DNA from 3 places in the Selenomonas sp. oral taxon 149 str. 67H29BP genome. Region 3 is predicted to be linked to each of the others. Evidence: riboswitches for the same ligand, from Rfam matches in the RefSeq annotation. Region 3 holds a riboswitch; each other region holds the start of a gene.

What was found. Region 3 has a riboswitch for cobalamin ahead of HMPREF9166_RS04220 (ABC transporter substrate-binding protein). Riboswitches for the same ligand answer to the same signal wherever they lie in the genome.
Region 1: another riboswitch for cobalamin. It lies ahead of HMPREF9166_RS01450 (DASS family sodium-coupled anion symporter); the one in region 3 lies ahead of HMPREF9166_RS04220 (ABC transporter substrate-binding protein).
Region 2: another riboswitch for cobalamin. It lies ahead of HMPREF9166_RS03175 (TonB-dependent receptor); the one in region 3 lies ahead of HMPREF9166_RS04220 (ABC transporter substrate-binding protein).

What each region holds. Positions count from the first base shown of each region.
Region 1 covers NZ_GL397087.1:298,874-305,324, forward strand. Annotated here, with positions in the region: gene HMPREF9166_RS01435 (ABC transporter substrate-binding protein) at 1-1,045, opposite strand, end outside; gene HMPREF9166_RS01440 (hypothetical protein) at 1,171-2,760, opposite strand; gene HMPREF9166_RS01445 (LysR family transcriptional regulator) at 2,735-3,679, opposite strand; cobalamin riboswitch at 3,978-4,153, shown strand; gene HMPREF9166_RS01450 (DASS family sodium-coupled anion symporter) at 4,466-5,875, shown strand; gene HMPREF9166_RS01455 (ankyrin repeat domain-containing protein) at 6,261-6,451, opposite strand, start outside.
Region 2 covers NZ_GL397087.1:654,888-661,338, reverse strand. Annotated here, with positions in the region: gene thrS (threonine--tRNA ligase) at 1-279, shown strand, start outside; gene infC (translation initiation factor IF-3) at 475-1,041, shown strand; gene rpmI (50S ribosomal protein L35) at 1,028-1,225, shown strand; gene rplT (50S ribosomal protein L20) at 1,276-1,629, shown strand; gene HMPREF9166_RS03180 (RNA methyltransferase) at 1,680-2,510, shown strand; cobalamin riboswitch at 2,603-2,778, shown strand; gene HMPREF9166_RS03175 (TonB-dependent receptor) at 3,060-5,540, shown strand; gene HMPREF9166_RS03170 (autotransporter outer membrane beta-barrel domain-containing protein) at 5,568-6,451, shown strand, end outside.
Region 3 covers NZ_GL397087.1:882,305-888,755, forward strand. Annotated here, with positions in the region: gene HMPREF9166_RS04205 (VWA domain-containing protein) at 1-409, opposite strand, end outside; gene HMPREF9166_RS04210 (ATP-binding protein) at 432-1,460, opposite strand; gene HMPREF9166_RS04215 (radical SAM/SPASM domain-containing protein) at 1,457-2,539, opposite strand; gene HMPREF9166_RS04220 (ABC transporter substrate-binding protein) at 2,529-3,491, opposite strand; cobalamin riboswitch at 3,694-3,934, opposite strand; gene msrB (peptide-methionine (R)-S-oxide reductase MsrB) at 4,037-5,155, opposite strand; gene HMPREF9166_RS04230 (uracil-DNA glycosylase) at 5,185-5,880, opposite strand; gene folK (2-amino-4-hydroxy-6-hydroxymethyldihydropteridine diphosphokinase) at 5,882-6,451, opposite strand, start outside.

The DNA of each region.
Region 1 (6,451 bases), 580 kb from region 3:
GATCGGCATCCGTCAGCGTGTATGAGAAGAATTTCTCATAGAAGCCGCGCAGATCATCCGTCAGACGGTAGTCATTAAAAACATCCGGATGCAGTTTCTGCGCGATCCACTTGATCATCAGCGGTGTCTCGACACAGGGTGCATCCCAGCGGTACAGACCAATCGGAGCCTTGTAGACACGCCCCTCGCGCACCGCCTTGATATTCTTCCAGTTCTGTCCCTCAAGTTTATCCTCGAAGAGATCGGCCGGCTGAATCGGGTCAAAATTGCTGAGGATGATAACATCGGGATCCCACGCAGCGATCTGCTCCATTGTGACCGGCGTCCACTGTCCCTGCACATCCTTTGCGACGTTCACGCCGCCCGCCGTCTCGATCATCATCGTGTTGACGGTTCCGCCCGCTGCAACCTTGAGATCGCGATCGCGCAGGTAGAGTACCTTCGGCGTTGCTTTGCCTTCGAGTGCCGCCTTTTTCGTCTCAAAATACGCCATGATGTCCTGCTGAAAGCGAACAAGCTCCTCGGCGCGTTCCTCCTTGCCGAACACCTGACCGATGACGCGGATGCCCTGCTGAACATCCTCCAACGTACCGTACTTCAGCGCAATCGTGGGGACCTTCAGCTTCTCGAGCTGCGCAATCTCATCCTCCTGATAGTTCCAGACGATGATGGCGCTTGGGTTCAGCTTGCCGAGTTCCTCCATGTGGATGGAAAAGTCCTGCCCGACAAAGTCTGTTGCGGCATTCGCCATCCCCGGCGCAAGCACCTTGAGCATGGACTTCTCATACGACGCCTTCGCCGACGGGTGCATGCCCGCAATGCGGTCGGCCGAACCGTCTACCGCAAAGGCAACAGATGCCCACGGAATCGGCACAACGGCGATGCTCTTGACCTCTCCCGGCAAATGCACCTCGCGTCCGGTCGTGTCCGTCACAACCCGCTCCGCCTTGGGCGCGGCGGCCTCTTGCGATCCGCATCCTGCGAGCACGGAGCAGAGAAGCATCAGCGCTGCAAGAAAACCGAATGAAAAACGATGTGTCATCATGTCCTCCTATTTCTGCCTACACTTAAATATCCGCCCGAGATTATCAATTGACGGAAAGGTTATCATAGTCTTTAATCGAATGCAATTGAATAAATTCGAAACAACACTTCAATATTTTCGAATGATTATTGTTTCAGAAGTGCCTGTAATAGCGAAGTGAAGTCCGCGCCAAGTACACCACTTCCCTCTCCTGCAGCATCTCTGCCCGAAAGCAGCCCCGACGGCAGCGGAACAATACGCTTCTCCCCCATCACAGGCAGCAGCGCAGGATCGGCAATGACAGCATCTGCCGCATTCCATGCAGACTGCAGGTCTGCAGCCGTACGGAAGACGAGCACGTCGGTATCGGCTGCCTGCCGATAAAGTACTGCTGTCTCCTCTCCCCACGCATAGGCTGCGCTGTGGATATTGCAAAACCCATATGAACGAAGCAGATAAGCAATGGCTACGGCAGCAATCGGATCGGCGATGATGAGGATCTTATCCGCACGCATATCTCCCGCTGTCTGCTCCGCAAATGTGCCCTCTGAGGGCAAACCGAGCGCCGCAGCGATCTCAGCCCGCCAGGCCGTCCGGCCGGCATCCCCGAGCGGCAGGCTGCGGACAACGGGCACACCGCACTCCCTGTGCAGCCATTCCGCCGCAGACACACCGGCAACAGATACCAGCCAGACCAGCGCAGGGCGTTCGGTCAGTGCATCGCGTCCTGCAATGCACACATTGCAGCCGTACGCAGTGAGAAAATCAATCGGGGCATCCAGCTGCGCCATATCGCCGAACAGCAGCGGACTGTACCCGAGGATGAGAGCTGTCCGTCCCGCCTCCCGCCATCCGTCGGCCGCCTCCTGCACAAGACGAAGTGCCGCCTCTGCAGCACCGTACACGGCATCATGAAAGTCGTCCGTCGGTGAGGCACATGCGCGGCAGCCATGTTCCTCCGCCGCCTGCAGAACAGGCGTCGTCTCCATCGCCATAAACGCGGGCACCGGCGAACTGAGGAGATGCACCATGCGGTACGCGCCCTCTGCCGCAAGCGCACCGGTCTCTGCGGCAGCAGTCTCCTCCATGCCGAAGATGTAGTCCTCTGCCTGCGGTATGAGCGCATAGATATCGCTGCGCCCCGGCATGAGATCCATGCGTGCGAGCGCATTGCGGCAGCCCGACGGCGTGACAAGGACATGCGCCGAGCCCTCTTCCCGCAGGAAATCCGCCACGCCTGCCGTATCGCTCATCGGCGGCGGCAGCTGGGCTGATGCCGTGACCGCCCCCTCCTCCGGCGGCAGTGCGGCGAGGATCTCCTCTGCAGTCTCGTGACGGATGCCATCCGCCTTTGCCAGAGGCCCGCGAAAGAAACAGCGCACGATGCAGCCCGTCTCCGCAGAAAGTGTGCGCTCGATGTCTGAAAAATCTGGGCGTGTGAGGATGTCGAGGCAGGAGAGATAGATCACGACCGCGCGTGTGCCAGGAAGGCGTGCGGCATCCCGCACCGCATCTCGGATCGCTTCCTCCGCCGTTCCGAGCACATAATCCTCTGCCCGCACGGCAGCATAGCGGAACTGCCCGAGTGCTCCGATCTGCCGTGCGCGCCGGTAAATGGAGCGAAAACAGATGAGTGCCCCTGCCGCAACGACGACGAGATCGCGTCGTGCCCACAGTCTGTCGAGGCTCGTATCAAAGTCTTTAATGTCCTCAGCGACGATTGGCTGCATCCGCATCCTCCCCGTAACGCAGCAGTGCCTCCCCACCCGAGAGTCCACTCTCTTCCTCAAGGATTTCGAGAAAAAGATTCATTGCAGGGCTGCGCCATTTATTCCGATGAACCCCGTAGTATGACGTGACAGTCATCGGATCCGACTGCGCGGCAGACAGCCGGCCGAGAGCCATGCGCTCCCGCACCGCATGATCCGGCAGTAGCGCAATCCCCATATCGTTCTCAACCAGATTGATGATGGTCTGCGTGCTTCGCAGCTCAATCATATTCGTAAACGAGATCCCCCGCTGCCGCAGATAGTCATCTGCCATCTGCCGAATCTCACCCGGATGCGGCATCGTGATCAGCGGCATCTCGTTGATCTCCATCTCCCGCTCACGAAAGTTCGGGCACCATACAGCCGCATCAACCGAGGTGTAGAAATGCACGGGATTTTCCTCAAACATCCAGAATGCGAGACTTTCCTTATCTCTTTCCTGAATCGTGTACGCGAGACCGACATCGATCTTCCCTTCACTGAGTGACGCAACAACATCACGGCTCGTGAGTGAACGCAGGCGCAGATCGACGCGCGGTGCATGTGCATGAAGATGTTGGAGCAGTGGGGGCAGACGGAAGCAGAGCAGCGACTCCGGCGCACCTACCGTGAGTGTCCCCTGATAGGCGGCAATGCCGTATTGAAAGCTTTTGATCTTCTTCACCGCAGCAAGCACCTCGTCCACATATGGAATCAGTGCCTCGCCCGCCTTTGTCAGGATCATGCGCCGCCCACTTTTCTCAAAAAGCGGTACCCCCACGAGCTTTTCCAGCTGCGCAACGTGGAATGTAATCGTTGATGGTGTGTAGCTGAGGAGACGTGCCGCCTTTGTAAAGCTGCCCGTGCGTACAATTGTCTTGAACGTCGTGAATATCTTTAGCTCCATCCGTATCTATCCTTATTGGCAAGTACGAAATACTCAAAAAAATGTAGAGAAGAACTCGTTCATTGTAAAATGAAATTGGACACATAAAAAGTCGAACATACAAAATTGCCGCAACAAAACACCTTTGCCAAGGCCGGTATATTCGACGCTCATTCTACCATAAAACACCGCGTATTCAAACATCTAAACGTCAATCAGCGCGTACAGTCAAGCCGATGATTCGACTCCTTCCGCCTCTCTCTTGACAATAGGCAGAAGCAGTGATATTCTTCCTCACGGAAGCCATCATCACGACAAACAGCATACTGATGAATCAGGTGTCGCAAGACTCAATAGAGAAGCCGGAAGAGCCGGCGCGGTCCCGCCACTGTGTCAGCGAGCGAATCTGCAGGAAACGTCACTGAGGAAACTTTGGAAGGCGCAGAGGAGCGATGAACTGGAGCCAGGAGAACTGCCTGATCGACGATCACCGTCTGACCTGCGAGCGACGGGAAGGGGATCTGTGTCTTGCGCTGGATCGATCCGCATCTTTGCGGTGACCTTTCGACGGCGGTTTTATGCGCTGTGACGCTGCACGCGGCAAGGCAAGGATATTTTGCAGTCTCTTCTCTCATTTGCAGAAAGGGGCTGCTTTTATTTGTGAACGTTCAGGACGCAGAACTGCCCTCTTCCCGCCGGCCTCGGACGTATGCTCTGCAAATCTACAGCTTCCATGGGCGTCGCAGGAAATGCTTTCGGCAAAAGGGGACTGCGGCGGAGAACTCATATTTTTGATGGGGTGAACACATGAACACGAAGAGAAGAAATGCACTCATCACGATCGGCGTCGGACTCATCCTATGGTTCCTGCCGGTTCCTGACGGAGTCACACCACTTGCCTGGCATTTGCTTGCGGTCTTTATCGCGACAGTGCTGGGCTTTATCCTGCATCCGCTGCCGATCGGCGCGGTGGCCTTCATCGCGATTTCCTTCTCCGCATGGGCAGGCCTGCTAAAGACGTCCGATGCCTTGGCAGGCTACGGCAACAGCACGATCTGGCTGATCGTCTGTGCGTTCCTCTATTCCCGCGGCTTCATCAAGAGCGGACTCGGCAAACGCATCGCTTTCCGCATCATCGAGGCAATCGGCAAGAGCGCGTTGTCGCTCGGCTATGCCATCGCCCTGAGCGAGCTTGTGATCTCGCCCGCAACGCCCTCGGCCACAGCGCGCGGCGGCGGCATTCTCTATCCAATCGTGCGTTCACTCGCGGAGGCTCTAGGCTCAAAACCCGGTGAGAGCGCACGCCGCATCGGCACCTACCTCATGCAGGTCGGCTACCATACAGACGCCGTGACCTGCACGATGTTCGTGACCTCGATGGCGGGCAACCCGCTCTGCGTGGCGCTCGCCGAGAAGACGCTGGGCGTTCAGGTCACGTGGATGGGCTGGGCGAGCGCTGCAATTGTGCCGGGACTCATCGCGCTCCTGCTCGTCCCCTATGTCATGATGAAACTTTCGCCGCCCGAACTCGTGCGTATTCCCGACGCCAAGGATCTGGCACAGCGTGAGCTTTACGAAATGGGGCCGATGAGCCTTGCGGAAAAGGGACTTTCCGTCATCTTCGTCGTCTCTCTCGCACTCTGGGCAAGCTCCGGCCTCACGAACATCGACGCGACACCCGTTGCCATGGGCGCAGTCTGCCTCATGCTGATACTCGACATCATCAACTGGCAGGACGTCATCCAGGAAAAGGGTGCATGGGACGCGATGTTCTGGATGGGCTCTTTGATGACACTCGCTTCGGCTCTCGCAAAATCGGGCATCATCACATGGATCGCCAATGGTGCGGGCGCGGCGATTTCCTCGCTCGGCTTCGGTTGGCTTATTTCCTGCCTCATCATCCTGCTCTTCTACACCTACATCCACTACGCCTTCGCCAGTGTCACGGCACGCATCAGTGCCCTCTATGCGGCATTCATCGCTGTCAGCGTCAGCGTCGGTGCACCGCCCCTTTTGGTCGCCATCATCTTCGGCATCTTCGCCGATGTGCCGATCTCCCTCACGCATTACGGCAACGGCTGCGCCCCGATCTACTTTGGCGGAGGCTATGTCTCGCAAAGCGAATGGTGGAAGAACGGCTTCATCATGACGACCATTACGACGCTGATCTACCTAACAATCGGCGCGGCATGGTGGAAAGTCCTGGGCCTTTGGTAAATAGTAAATCACTGGCAGCCCCCTACGTGGGGGCTTTTTATATACCATTCTCCCCTCCCTCGTTGCCCGTAAACAGGACGACAAACTCTTTTAGGCTCCCTGAGTCTGTCATAATATCCTCTTGTAACTGATTCTTGATATAATTCCAGAATAAGAGAATTATGACTTAGTGTAGGGGAAAATGGCTAATGATTCTTTGCAAAACTACAAGAGATCCCAAACGCTAGTACAGTGACTGGGATCTCTTGTATGATAGAGTTTTTCTTCGTTCAGACGTACGGACGGACATCCTATTTTCCTGTGATAGGTTGACCTTCATCAAATCGCTCTGCCATATGCTTGTAATGAAGTACAGCTGACTAAGCAGTATGAACTATCACAGCTGTCAGTACGAATTGCCATTTTCATAGGTTTCCTCCATATTTCCGGTTTTTGGATTGAACCCATCTATAAATAGCTCTGCACCATGTGCCAACAACAATTCTTTTTGTTCCTCGTTGTATTTTTCTCCTACAACAGACAGCTCATCATAAACCATGCTTAACGCCGATGACCGAATATGCCACTCATCCTTCG
Region 2 (6,451 bases), 230 kb from region 3:
ACGGAGCGTCATGCCGCATACGCGGAGGAACTGTATAAGAAGATGTTCGACCTTGGCCTCCGCGTCGAGGTGGATGCACGCAACGAAAAGACGGGCTACAAGATCCGTGAGAGCCAGGTCAAGAAGACGCCGTACACGCTGGTGGTCGGCGATCAGGAGATGGAGAGCGGCACAGTCGCCTTCCGCAAGTATGGAGAGAAGGACAGCACAGTCCTGCCTGTCGCGGACTTTATCGCGCTCGTACAGGAAAAAATTGCGACGCGTGCACTGGAGTATTGACAGGATACTCCGATCTGTGGTAATATATCTCACGTTGAAAGCAGAAGCCACCGCTTCTCACCTGCGGGCATAGATGTCTGACGGGTTGCATGAGAGAATGTATGAGGGTGGCTTTATGCCGCCCTTTTCTATTGCCGGATGGCGTAATCATGCGCATCCGTACCAGGAGGTGTTCTTGCCATAAGCAGGGAATCTTTGCGAATCAATGAGGAAATCCATATCCGTGAGGTGCGTGTCACCAGTGCGGAGGGGGAACAGCTTGGCATTATGCTGACGCGCGATGCCCTTCGCATGGCGGAGGAGCAGCATCTCGACCTGGTCGAGGTGGCGCCGAAGGCGAAGCCGCCCGTCTGCCGCATCATGGACTTTGGAAAGTTCCGCTATGAGCAGCAGAAACGTGAGAAAGAAGCGAAGAAGAAGCAAAAGACCATCAGCATCAAGGAAGTCAAGCTGCGTCCGAACATCGACGAGCATGACTTTAATGTCAAGCTGAAGAATGCGCTCCGCTTCGTCGAAGAGGGCAACAAGGTCAAGGTGACGATCATGTTCCGTGGGCGTGAGCTCTCCCATCCGGAACTCGGGCGCGTGGTTCTCGACCGCGTCTCCGAACGGCTGGGCGATCTCGTGTCGATCGAACGCGGTGCGAAGCTCGAGGGAAAGAATATGACGATGATTCTTTCGCCGAAGGTGCAGAAGCCCGCCAAGGCGGCAAAACCCGCGAAGCAGGAAGATAAAGGAGGAAATGGCGATGCCGAAGATTAAAACGCGCCGCGCTGCAGCAAAGCGCTTCACCGTAACAGGGAGCGGAGAATTCCGCCGTAACAAGGCGTACAAGAGACATATTCTGGAGAAGAAGACGCCGAAGCGCAAGCGCAACCTGCGCAAGGCAGCACTTGCTGACAATTCGGACTACAAGCGCATCCGCAAGATGCTCCCCTACGCATAAACGGGGCAATGAAGAGAACCCTACGTGGGTAGGAAACAGGAGGAATTGCTATGCCAAGAGTAAAGAGCGGTGTTACGGCACACCGTCGTCATAAGAAGATTTTGAAGCTTGCCAAGGGCTATCGCGGCTCGCGCAGCAAGCAGTTCAAGAAGGCAAACGAGACCGTCATGAAGGCGCTTTACTATGCGCGCCGTGACCGTCGTGCAAAGAAGGGCACGTTCCGTCGTCTCTGGATCGCACGCATCAATGCAGCAGTGCGTGCGAACGGCATCTCGTACAGCCGCTTTATCGCGGGTCTGACGAATGCAGGGGTCGAGGTCAACCGCAAGATGCTTGCTGATCTCGCCATTGCCGATGCAGCGGCATTCACGCAGCTTGTGAACGTCGCAAAGGAAAATCAGTAAGATGGGAGCAGCCTGATGAGTCATCGGATTCATCAGGCTCTTTTTATACGATGAAAAAGATCGAGACAATCACGAGTGCGGAGAACCCACTCATCCGCCGCCTCTCCGTGCTGGTACGAAGTTCGCGCCGCGCCGCCAAGGAAAATGTATTCTTGGTGGAGGGACTGCGCCTTGCCGAGATGGCAGCGCGCTCAGACGGACAGATCCTACACGCCGTATTGACGGAGCGTGCCTTGGCAGCGGAGCGAGCTGCCATACTGGCAGAGCAGCTGCATCTGCGCGGCGTGCCGGTTAACTGTGTCCCGCCGCGGCTCTTTGCCGCCTGCGCGGAGACGGACGCGCCGCAGGGAATCCTGCTGCTGATGCAGCGTCCCCCCCGCAGATCATTGACCGATCTCGTACACGCGGCGGAGAAAGTACCGTTTTATCTGGCTCTTGATCGTGTGCAGGATCCCGGCAACGTCGGCATGATTCTGCGCACGGCAGATGCAGCGGGCGCAGCGGGCGTGATACTCCTGCGCGGCTGTGCGGATGTATACAGCAGCAAGGTCGTCCGTGCAACGATGGGCTCTCTGTTTTACGTTCCCTTTATCAGCGGCGTCGATGATGAGGAACTCCTGCGTTTCGCACAGGAGCAAAGCCTATATCTCTATGCGGCTGCGTGCGACGCCGATGCTGTGACGCATTTTGCAGCGGATCTGTGCCGCCCCACGATTGTCGTCCTCGGCAACGAGGCAAACGGTGTATCGGAGCGCCTCTTGGGCGCGTGTCAGCACCTCTACGTCCCAATGTGTGGGCAGGCGGAGTCGCTCAACGTCGCCTCGGCCGCCACAGCGATCCTCTATGAGTCGATGCGTCAGCGCAGCTACGCAGGGATATAATAGATATAGTTTTATCACATAGAACTATAAAAAGATTCTTTTATATTATTGACAAAATAAACTAATTTGTAATATCATAAGAGTGAAAAAATTCATATTGTAAGGAAACAGGTGTCGAAAGACTTAATAAGGAATTCGGTATAAGCCGAAGCGGTCCCGCCACTGTAAGAGGAGCCCCGTCATCGTATGCCACTGGAAGAAATTCTGGGAAGGTTTGACAGGGTGAGGAATCTGAGCCAGGAGAATTGCCTGCTTTAACATCACCGTCGATTCGGACGTTGTTCGGAATCGGTACCTGCGAGCGATGGGAAGGGGATCATCTCTGCTTCTTTGTGAAGCAGAGTATCTTCGGCAGGTTTGTTCTGCCGCCTTTTTGAAATGATATGACCGCCTTCGTTCAGAAGGCGGTATTTTTTTGAAAGGAGAGTCCAGTATGTTCTATACTATTGACTGAATATAATGACGGGATTATTTATTTTGGTAATTCTACAGAAATGAGGATAATCTATGTTGTCTCGACGGAAACAAAGACGGCTTGTGTTGGGCGTTATGGGTATGCTGTTGTCTGGTGCGCTGCATCATCCGATGATTGCCGCAGCAAGAGGTACCGCAACTGATACTGGCGGGGAAGAAGAACAGGCATCTGCCATGGTTCAGATGGAGCCGACATCATCGAGTCCTCCGTTGAAATATAGCACTTCTGATATCACCGTCGAGGCGAAGCGTCCCACATGGGAAGATATTCTCTCCCCCGGCACCGTGACCATTATACGCCCAGAGGAGTTCAAGGGCGAACAAAAGACACTGCCTGACTTTCTCAAGATGGTTCCCGGCGTGCATGTACGCGAGGTGCAGGGCAAGGGGCAGTATACGACGGTCACCGTACGTGGCTCGACGGCAGCACAGGTCGGCGTATTCGTCGACGGCGTGCTGACGAACCTCGGCGGCGATGCGGCGGTCGATATCTCGACGATCCCCGTCAGCAATATCGAGCGCATCGAGGTCTACCGCGGCTACATCCCGGCTCGCTTTGCGGGCACCTTCATCGGCGGCATCATCAACGTCGTGACGAAGAAACCGACGGGCGCACATGGATCCGCCGAGATTGGACCGAGCTCCTTCGGCGGGAAAAAAGCCTCCGTTGAGATCACAGCCCCCCTAGGTGCTGGCAGCCTGCTTTTTGGCTACAATCACGAATCGCGTGATGGTGACTTCCCCTACCGCAGCTATGCGGCGGAGCAGTTCTATACAAATACCGACATTGGACGACAGATCGTTGCGACACGGACAGAACTCCAAGGCTACCTCGCTATGACACCAGCAGGGAAAGCCGCGTTTGATATCGCACATGGCGCCGGAGCATGGCAGCAGAATGTAGATGATTGCATCCAGTGGCTGGAGGACAATGGGGGCCGGTTGGTTACTGCTGCGGATGATCCGCACCGCCGGCGGCAATACAATGACTACAGCAATTCGGATCTGCTTGTCAAATGGCAGAATGACGATTGGATGATCAAGGGAACATACAAGACTGTCGATCGGCATCTGCCCGACAGTCTCTGGGTCGATTATCGAAGTTATTTCGATATGATTCAGCCGGGGCTTCTCGTTGATAAATACGATCTCTATAAATACGACAAGCGGCATCAAAAAATCAGTGCAAAGGAGCTGCTCGTACAGCGCCGCTATATAGGAAAGAACTATGAATGGGGCTGGATGGTCGACTACCTCACCCAGAGCAAGGACTACCGCGCCGAGAATATTCACGACGGTCTGCGATACATGATTAAGATTCCCATGCGGGAGTGGAGCCGCTATCGCTCGAAGAAATACAATGTACAGGTGGACGGTACCTATCAGCTCAGCAAGAACAATATGCTCGACTTCCAGATGAATTACTCTCACGAGCGCATGAATATTGACGGCGATGGGCTTAATGAGGTCATCGATGACGTGCAGGCGGGTATCGGCAATCTCTGGGCACAGATGCGCAACCAGTTCGATCAAAATATCTTTAACTTGCAGCTGCAGGATACAATTACGCTTGACAAGAAGCGTTCATGGCAGCTGACGCCTGCCATCCGCTACAATCGTTCACAGATTATAGGATACAGTCAGTTCGGTCGATTCAATCCACTCAAAACATATCGCTGGGTTCACCCGGAGGACAGTCAGGTGGATTCCAAGGTGACATGGCAGCTCGCATTAAAAAAAGAATTCAACAACCACTTTACGATGCGTATGACGGGCGGCACCTACTTCCGCCTGCTCAATATGTACGAAATCGCAGGTGACGGCGCAGGAATCATGCCGGCTCCAATGGATTACAAGGGGAGCGGCGCGAAATTTCCACAGCCCGAGTATGGCAAGCAGTTTGATCTCAGTGCCATTTGGGACGGCAAGTTCCTTGGGGCAGATAATCGAACGACGCTCACATATTTCTGGCGCGATACACAGCGCATGCTCTACCTCTACCGTGCAGGACTCAACTACAGCTCGTACTTCAACGATATGCGCGGGAAGGCGCACGGCATTGAGCTGCAGACGAATTTCCACTGGAAGAAATTCGATCTCGACCTCGAAGGCACGTACCTCAATATAGCGGCGCAGCGCAGGGACTCCTCCCCGGGCGTCCATTATGATTGGTTCGAGGTGCGCCCAACCTATCAACCGAAGTGGGAAGGCAATCTCCGACTGACCTATCGTCCGACGGAGAAGTGGCTCTTCTTCGGTGAGGGACACTATGTTTCGCAGTACTACACGCACTATGCCATCCCGCAGGTCAGGGATCCTGTGGAAAAGGAACTTGCCGGCAGGCCGAGAGCGGCGTTGAAAACAATCAACTTGGGATTCAAGTGGTCGCCGCGCAAGGATATGACGCTGTCGATTGGCTGCAATGACGTGTTCGATGCAGCGTCGAAGCTAAAGGTGCACAGCGTGCAGCGTTACTTAAGCGAACCCAGTTGGGTAAATATCGAGTATCCGCTGCAGGGACGCACTTACTATATGAGCTTCCGCTATGAGTTCTAAAGAATCACCGATAAAAGGAGGAGCATTATGAAATCGCATTTTGGTAAAGTGCAGCGTATGCGGCTTTCTGTTCTCATTATGGGCGGACTGCTCTGTGCTTCGACTGCAAGTGCGGCAAACCTCGTCTCGACCGTCCCATCGGACTACGGAAACAGCGAGATGGGGACCGTGACTGGTTCCCGAGTGACGACGCAGGTGGATGCCGATCCCCAGGTCGGCGTGCTGAAAAACCTCAACCGCGATCCCGCATCCTTTGGCTTCCATCAGAAAGGCAAGAGTATGGTCTTGCTGCGTCAATACACCTATAGCACGACGGAACTGGAAGGGACGAAACTCATCGATCCAAATTCTGCTGGTGCGGCGGCGAGCGTGGCGAGCGGAAAGACGGCAGATGTACCGAATATGCATGCGGCGGCAGGCAGCGATGAATATATTTATATGACCGGCTATGATCTCGGGCAGATCGGTGTCGTGCGCCAAAACGGCAAGCGATTGATGGAAAACAAAAGAGCTGTTGTCAACCTCAAGAATGACATCAAGCAGTACTGCGGCTACAACTTCACCGAGACGTTCAAAAACCTCGACGAAGATTCAAAGGGCGAGAAAGACAAAACCTACACGGGTGACCCTGCAAAAGCACAGGTGCACGGTGAGGCGCTGCTCGTCGAGGGGCGCAGGCTCTATGTGGCGGCGTCCGTCAATCCGCTTGGGGGCTATGATCCCTACGATGACGGCTTCCTGATGCAGTACGACATCCAGGACGACGGCACCCTGAAGTTCGGCAGCTATACGCGCATCAGCCGCAACATCGATCAGGGCAGACTCAATAAGTTCAACGACCATATCCTCATTTCCTGCATCGGCGGCTATCAGCACTATAACGGGACGGGCAATACCCACTATACGGCGCT
Region 3 (6,451 bases):
CGGTAAATGAAAGCCCATCCCGCTCAAGGCGAAAGAATCGATCCTCGGCACATTTCAGAACCGTGGACAGAATGTCCTCGCGCAGGAGATTCACCTCGTCCATATAGAGGAAGGTATTACGCGCACGATGAAGAAGCCCATGCCGCAGACGCCGTTCTCCCTGCTGCAGGGCAGCCTCTATGTCGATCGTGCCGAAGATCATATCCTCCGACGCACCGAGCGGCAGTTCCGCCATGCGTCCCGTCACCGTAAAGGGGGCTGCCGCACGGACAAGAACGGATTTTGCCGTTCCACTCGTACCGGAGATCAGGAGGGCGCCGGCAAGCGGGTTCACCAGTACAGCCGCAAGTGCGCGTTTCGCGTGCTCCTGCCCGACCACAGCAGTCAGTGGATAATGCGGGGTGTTCAAGCTCTTTCCTCCGAAATGCAGTTTACGCAGATGCTCCCAAGATCGCATCCACCGCGCTCCAGTCGACCGCCCCTTCCTCGAAGGGACGGCGGCGCATACGGTGTGCGAGGACAAGTCGGCTGACGCGCAGCAAGTCCTCTGCGTTGACAGCAGTTCGTCCGGCAAGTGCCGCGTGTGCAATCCCTGCCTTGATGAGGGTAATATCGGCACGATGCCCGTCAACGCCGAGCGTCAACGAGACCTGCGCCGCCAGCCCAAGGATGTCGTCGGGCACTGCCACATTGGCAACGCGCTGACGTGCTGCGACAATCTGCGTGCGCAGCTGCTCCTGCTCTGCCGCGTATGTCGCGGCAAAGGCATCTGCATCCCGCTCGTAGGCAATCCGACGACGGATCACCTCAACGCGGCTTTCGGCATCCTGCTCCCCCGCAACGGTCACTGAGAGCGCAAAACGGTCGAGAAGCTGCGGACGGATATCCCCCTCCTCCGGATTCATCGTACCGATGAGAACGAAGCGTGCCGGATGCGCATAGGAAATCCCCTCGCGCTCAACGGTGTTGACGCCCATTGCAGCCGAGTCGAGCAGGATATCGACGATATGATCCTCAAGCAGGTTGATCTCATCCACATAGAGGATATTGCGGTTCGCGGCCGCCAGAATGCCGGGCTCGAACGCCTTGCGTCCATGCTGGATCGCGGTCTCCATGTCGAGCGTCCCGACCACGCGGTCCTCCGTCGCACTGACGGGCAGCTCCACCACGCACATCGGAATTTCTTCCTGCGGCAGTTTCCCCTCTGCGCTTCTCTCTTGACAGGCATCACAGTAGAGCTCGGGGCGTGCGGGATCACAGTGACAGGCACAGCCGCGCACGGCGTGCAGATCCGGCAGGAGCGCAGCGGCAGCGCGTACGGCAGTGGATTTTGCCGTTCCCTTCTCTCCCTTGATGAGCACACCGCCGAGAGAGGGCATGACTATACTGAGGAGAAGAGCCGTCTTCATCTCTTTCTGCCCAACGATTGCAGTAAACGGGTAAACTGTTCTATGTTTCATTGACCTGTCCTCTTATTGCATTGTACAGCTACGTTCAGCGACTCCTTCATCGCCGCACGCTTCAGTGCACATTCGGCATCGGAGGCGGCGGGATGTCCCTGCTCAGCCCTGCGTGCATAGCACGCGCCGCCGCAGGCGGAAAAATCCACACACGTCCTGCAGAACGCCATAGCATTCTGCATCTCCTGCGCCACCTCTTTCTGGCGCTGCACATCAATGCCACGTTCCACATCGCCGAGCAGAAAGTGCGCATCGCCGACAAAGGAGGAACAGGCGTAGATATTTCCAAGCGCGTCAACGTGTACCCCCGCCCCGTTCATCGCATGACAGTGGGAAAATCCACTGCCTGTGCGCTGGGCAAGACACGCCGCCTGCTCCATCTGGCTAATCGCCATAGAGTGGCCGATCATTCGCCCGAGTTTGCGGTTCAGCGCAAAAACCGCTTCCATCGCCTGCGCCATGTCCTCGGCCCGTGCGCTGCGAACGGCAGAGCCACGCCCCTGTGGCCGCAGGAGATCAAAGCCCACACGGCGCACATTGCCGAGATAGTATGCCATCTCGACAACACCGGAAAGCTCTGTAACATTGTCCGCTGTGACGACTGTGGTCAGGCCGATCTCCATGCCGCACTGCGCAAGCTGACGAATCCCTGCGATAACATCCGCTGCCGTACCTCTGCCGTCAGGATAACAGCGAAGTGCATCGTGCACAGCAGGTCTACCGTCAAGGCTGACGCCGATCCCAATGCGCGCACGACGCAGAAAAGTCGCCGTCTCCTCGGTCAGCAATGTTCCGTTGGTCTGCAAATCCATGCGTGCCGGGATACGCTTGCTGCGCACGTAGTCTGCCATCTGACGCAGCAGCGGCAGTGCAAGGAGGGGTTCTCCCCCCGAGAACTGCAGGATAAAGGGCATTTTGCCCGTCGCCGCAAGGTCGATGGCACGCCGCGCCGTCTCCCATGTCATCGTGCGTCTGTCCTGCGCTGCGGCATAGCAGTAGCGACACGCAAGGTTACAACTTCCGGTAAGGCTCATGACGAGCATGCGCAGTGGTACTGCCCCGATGCCCTTACTTTTCATCGGCAAAGCGCTCCGGATAGACAGCGCGTGCCAATGCGTAGACAGCATCTGCCGCATTCTGTGAAGTATTGTAACGATACCGATCCGGAACCACATAGAGGTGATTTTCCTGCACGGCCTTCACATGGATAAACAAGGGGTCTCTGCAGAGTTTTTCGCGAAATTCCTCCGTCGTTTTCCCCTCTGTACTCCACGTCGGCAGTAGGAATACGTCGGGGTTGAGTGCCACCACCTGCTCCATCGAGACCGCAGTCGTCGCCGTCAGCCCCGCCATCGCCACACCATTGCGCAGGGAGGCACGGCGGCACATATCGTCAAAGAGCCCATCCTTGCGTCCAAACACACCGCTGAACGCAAATGCAACGACGATGGGGCGCTCCTCCTCCGGGATGTCTCCAACGCGCCGCTCCACATCAGCGAGAAGGGCACGTTTTTCGGCGATGCGTGCGGCGGCATTTTCCTCCTGTCCAATCAGGCGTCCAACCGTCTCAATGCGCGCAAAGATGTCCTCGAGGTTATTCGGCGTACGTGAGACAAAGACGGGAATCCCCAAATCGCGCAGGCTGTCCACCAGCTCCTTCGGTATGCCGTCAATCGCAAGGACAAGATCTGGATCCAGTGCCGCAACGCGCTCCGGACTTCTGTCCTTGAGTTTGACGGATACGGCGCGTGCCTCTTCCGTCATGCAGGATATTCCCGGATCATCCACCGTGGAGGTGAGCCCCGCGATCTGCTCTGGCGGAGCGATCCCAAGGAGAATCTCATCCATCCCTCGTCCCAGTGACACGATCCGATGCGGTCTTTCCGTGACAACGACCTCCGCCCCGGTATCATCCGTTCCGCGATAGAATACCTCTCCATCGCCCCCTCCTCGCGCCCCGTTCCCACATCCTGCAAGGAGAAGAAGGCAGCCCGCGACAAAGAGTGCATAGAGCAGCCACTTAGAAGGCATGGGTATATGCGTATTGCAGTTTCTTTGCATGCTTCATTCTTCGTCACCTTTCTTCATCCTGCATCGATGAACCTGCACGCAAAACGAGAAGATGCACATCAAAAGACCCCTCCTGCATACACAGAAGGGGTTTTTACACAACAAAGGATCACGCTGTATCCGCAGACACACTGGAATCCCCATCCCTATCACTCGCAGGTCAAACGGCGATTGTCAATCAGGCAGTTCTCCTGGCTCCAGTTCCTCGCGCACCTGCGCCTTCCCGAGGGAAATCCCTCAGTGGCGGAGACAATGTCCCCATGCAGGGTTGCTCACTGATACAGTGGCGTGACCGCTCCGGCTTGATGGGAAAATACGTTTCCTTACCGGATTCTCTATTATATCTCTGCAAACTGTCAAACGACCTGGCAGTTCGCGCCGATACCTGATCCACTTCATATAAAGTTTTCATAAAACGCATTTATAGTAACATTGGAAGAATTGCTTGTCAATACGACAAAGGGATATTTTACAAATCATCTCAATACGCTGGGATTTTTCCGAGTCTATTTTTCCAGCAAATAGAGATAGTCCCCATAGCCCTCCTCCTCCATGTCCTCCTTCGGGATGAACCGCAGGGACGCACTGTTGATGCAGTAGCGCAGCCCACCCGTTGCGGCGGGGCCATCGTCAAATACATGCCCGAGATGCGCGCCGCTCGCTGCTGCCGTGACCTCGGTACGCACCATGCCGTGCGAGCGATCTTCCTGCTCTGCAATCAGCGCCGCATCGATCGGACGTGAGAACGCCGGCCAGCCGCAGCCCGAGTCATATTTATCCGTGGAGACAAAAAGCGGCTCGCCCGTCGTGATGTCACAGTAGATACCCGCACGGAACTCGTGATCGTATTCGTTGCGGAAGGGCGGCTCTGTCGCCTTCTCCTGGGTAACGGCGTACTGCAGATCCGTGAGACGTTCTCTGAGTTCAGCCTTTGTCGGCTTTTCATCATGACGCACGTTTTTCTTCTCCCCCATCGGTTCGGCTTCCGCACGTTTCTCACGCATCGCAGCGATGAGCGCAGGGGAGATATGGCAGTAACCGTTGGGATGCTTCTCGAGATACTCCTGATGATCGTCTTCTGCACGATAAAAGTTCACGATCGGTCCCATCTCGACAGCCGTCTTCTGACCGAGACGATTCTGCAGTGCGTCCAACGACGCACGGATGATCGATGCATCCTTGCCGCCGTCTGCCTTCACATAGTAAATGCCCGAACGATACTGCCGCCCGACGTCGTTGCCCTGCCGATCGACTGCCGTCGGGTCGATGGAGTCGTAAAATGCGGTAAGAAGCTGATCGAGCGAAATGATGTGCGGATCATAGATAACGTGAACCGCCTCCGCATGCCCGCTGCCGCTGCATACCTCCGCATAGGAAGGATGGGCACTCATACCGTTTGCATAGCCGCACTCTGCAGAGACAACGCCCGGCACCAGACTGAGGTAGAGTTCCGTCCCCCAGAAGCAGCCGCCGGCGAGATAGATCTCCTTCTGTCCTGCGGCAGCTTGGTTCTCCTGCACGATCTCACGCGGCATCTCACTCGACGACGATGCGGGTGCACCGCAGCCGCCGATGCAGCTGAGCAGGCCGAGGGCACAGATACCGCGCAATAGTAATGCATTCATGATAATCTCCTTTCAGCAAGAATCAAAGATTACGGCTTGATCTCACTTGCCGGAGGGAGCTGCCAGTCGATGGGCGTCTCCCCCACACGCGTGAGGAAGTCGTTGACACGCGAGAATGGATGACTGCCGAAGAAGCCGCGGTGCGCTGAGAGGGGGCTCGGATGCGGCGACTCGACGATGAGATGGCGCGGATTCGTGATCAGGCTGCGTTTCTTCCGTGCAGGACTGCCCCAGAGGATGAAGGCGAGCGGTTTCTCACGTGCCCCGAGGAGGCGAATGATGGTATCAGTGAACCGCTCCCACCCGCGTCCCGCGTGTGATGCCGCCGCATGAGCGCGCACGGTAAGAAGGGTGTTGAGGAGGAGCACGCCCTGCCGCGCCCACGGGATGAGACAGCCGTGATCGGGCGGGACGATTCCGAGATCGTCCTGCATCTCCTTGTAGATATTCAGCAGCGACGGCGGCGGATCAACGCCGACCTGCACGGAAAATGACAGCCCATGCGCCTGTCCGTCTCCATGGTAGGGATCCTGACCAAGAATGACGACCTTCGTATCGGCAAAGCTTGTGTAGTGCAGTGCATTAAAGATCGAATACATATCGGGGTACACACGCCGTGTACGGTACTCCTCAATGAGGAATGCGCGCAGCTCACGATAGTAGGGCTGCGCCATCTCATCCGCAAGGAGTTCCTGCCAATCATTTTGGAAAATTGCCTTTGCCATGCTAAACTCTCTCGTAAACTTCAAATATGCAGTCTTGCCCTGTGCTGCTGCTTGTCATGGAAAATCCATCCAGCGAAGGAAAAAAGACATCTGCATCGTAGCTGCCCGAAAGACGTGTCACATACGCCCGCCATACATACGGCAGAAGCAGGCGGTAGCATGCTGCGCCGCCGATCACAAAGATCGGACGCGCCTCCTCCGCCGTCAGGCGCCCCAGAAGACGCCAGAGTGCCAAGATGTCGGCTGCTGCATAGAATCCGTCTATCTTCTGCATCGTTCGTGAGAGGACGATATTCGCACGCCCCACGAGCGGACGCCTCCCCGGCAGACTCTCCATTGTACGCCGTCCCATGACGACGATGCTGCCCATCGTCATACTGCGAAAATGTGCCATATCCTCGGGGCAGTCGGTGAGCAGATGCCCCGCCCGTCCGATCCCGCCCGCATCATCCACTGCCGCGATGAGTTCGAGCGGGTACGGGGCAGATACTTCGGGGGCACGCACAATCCCCGATGCATCCGCCTCCTCCCGCCATGCGGAAATTGGTCTGCCGTCAACGCAGAGCGTCGA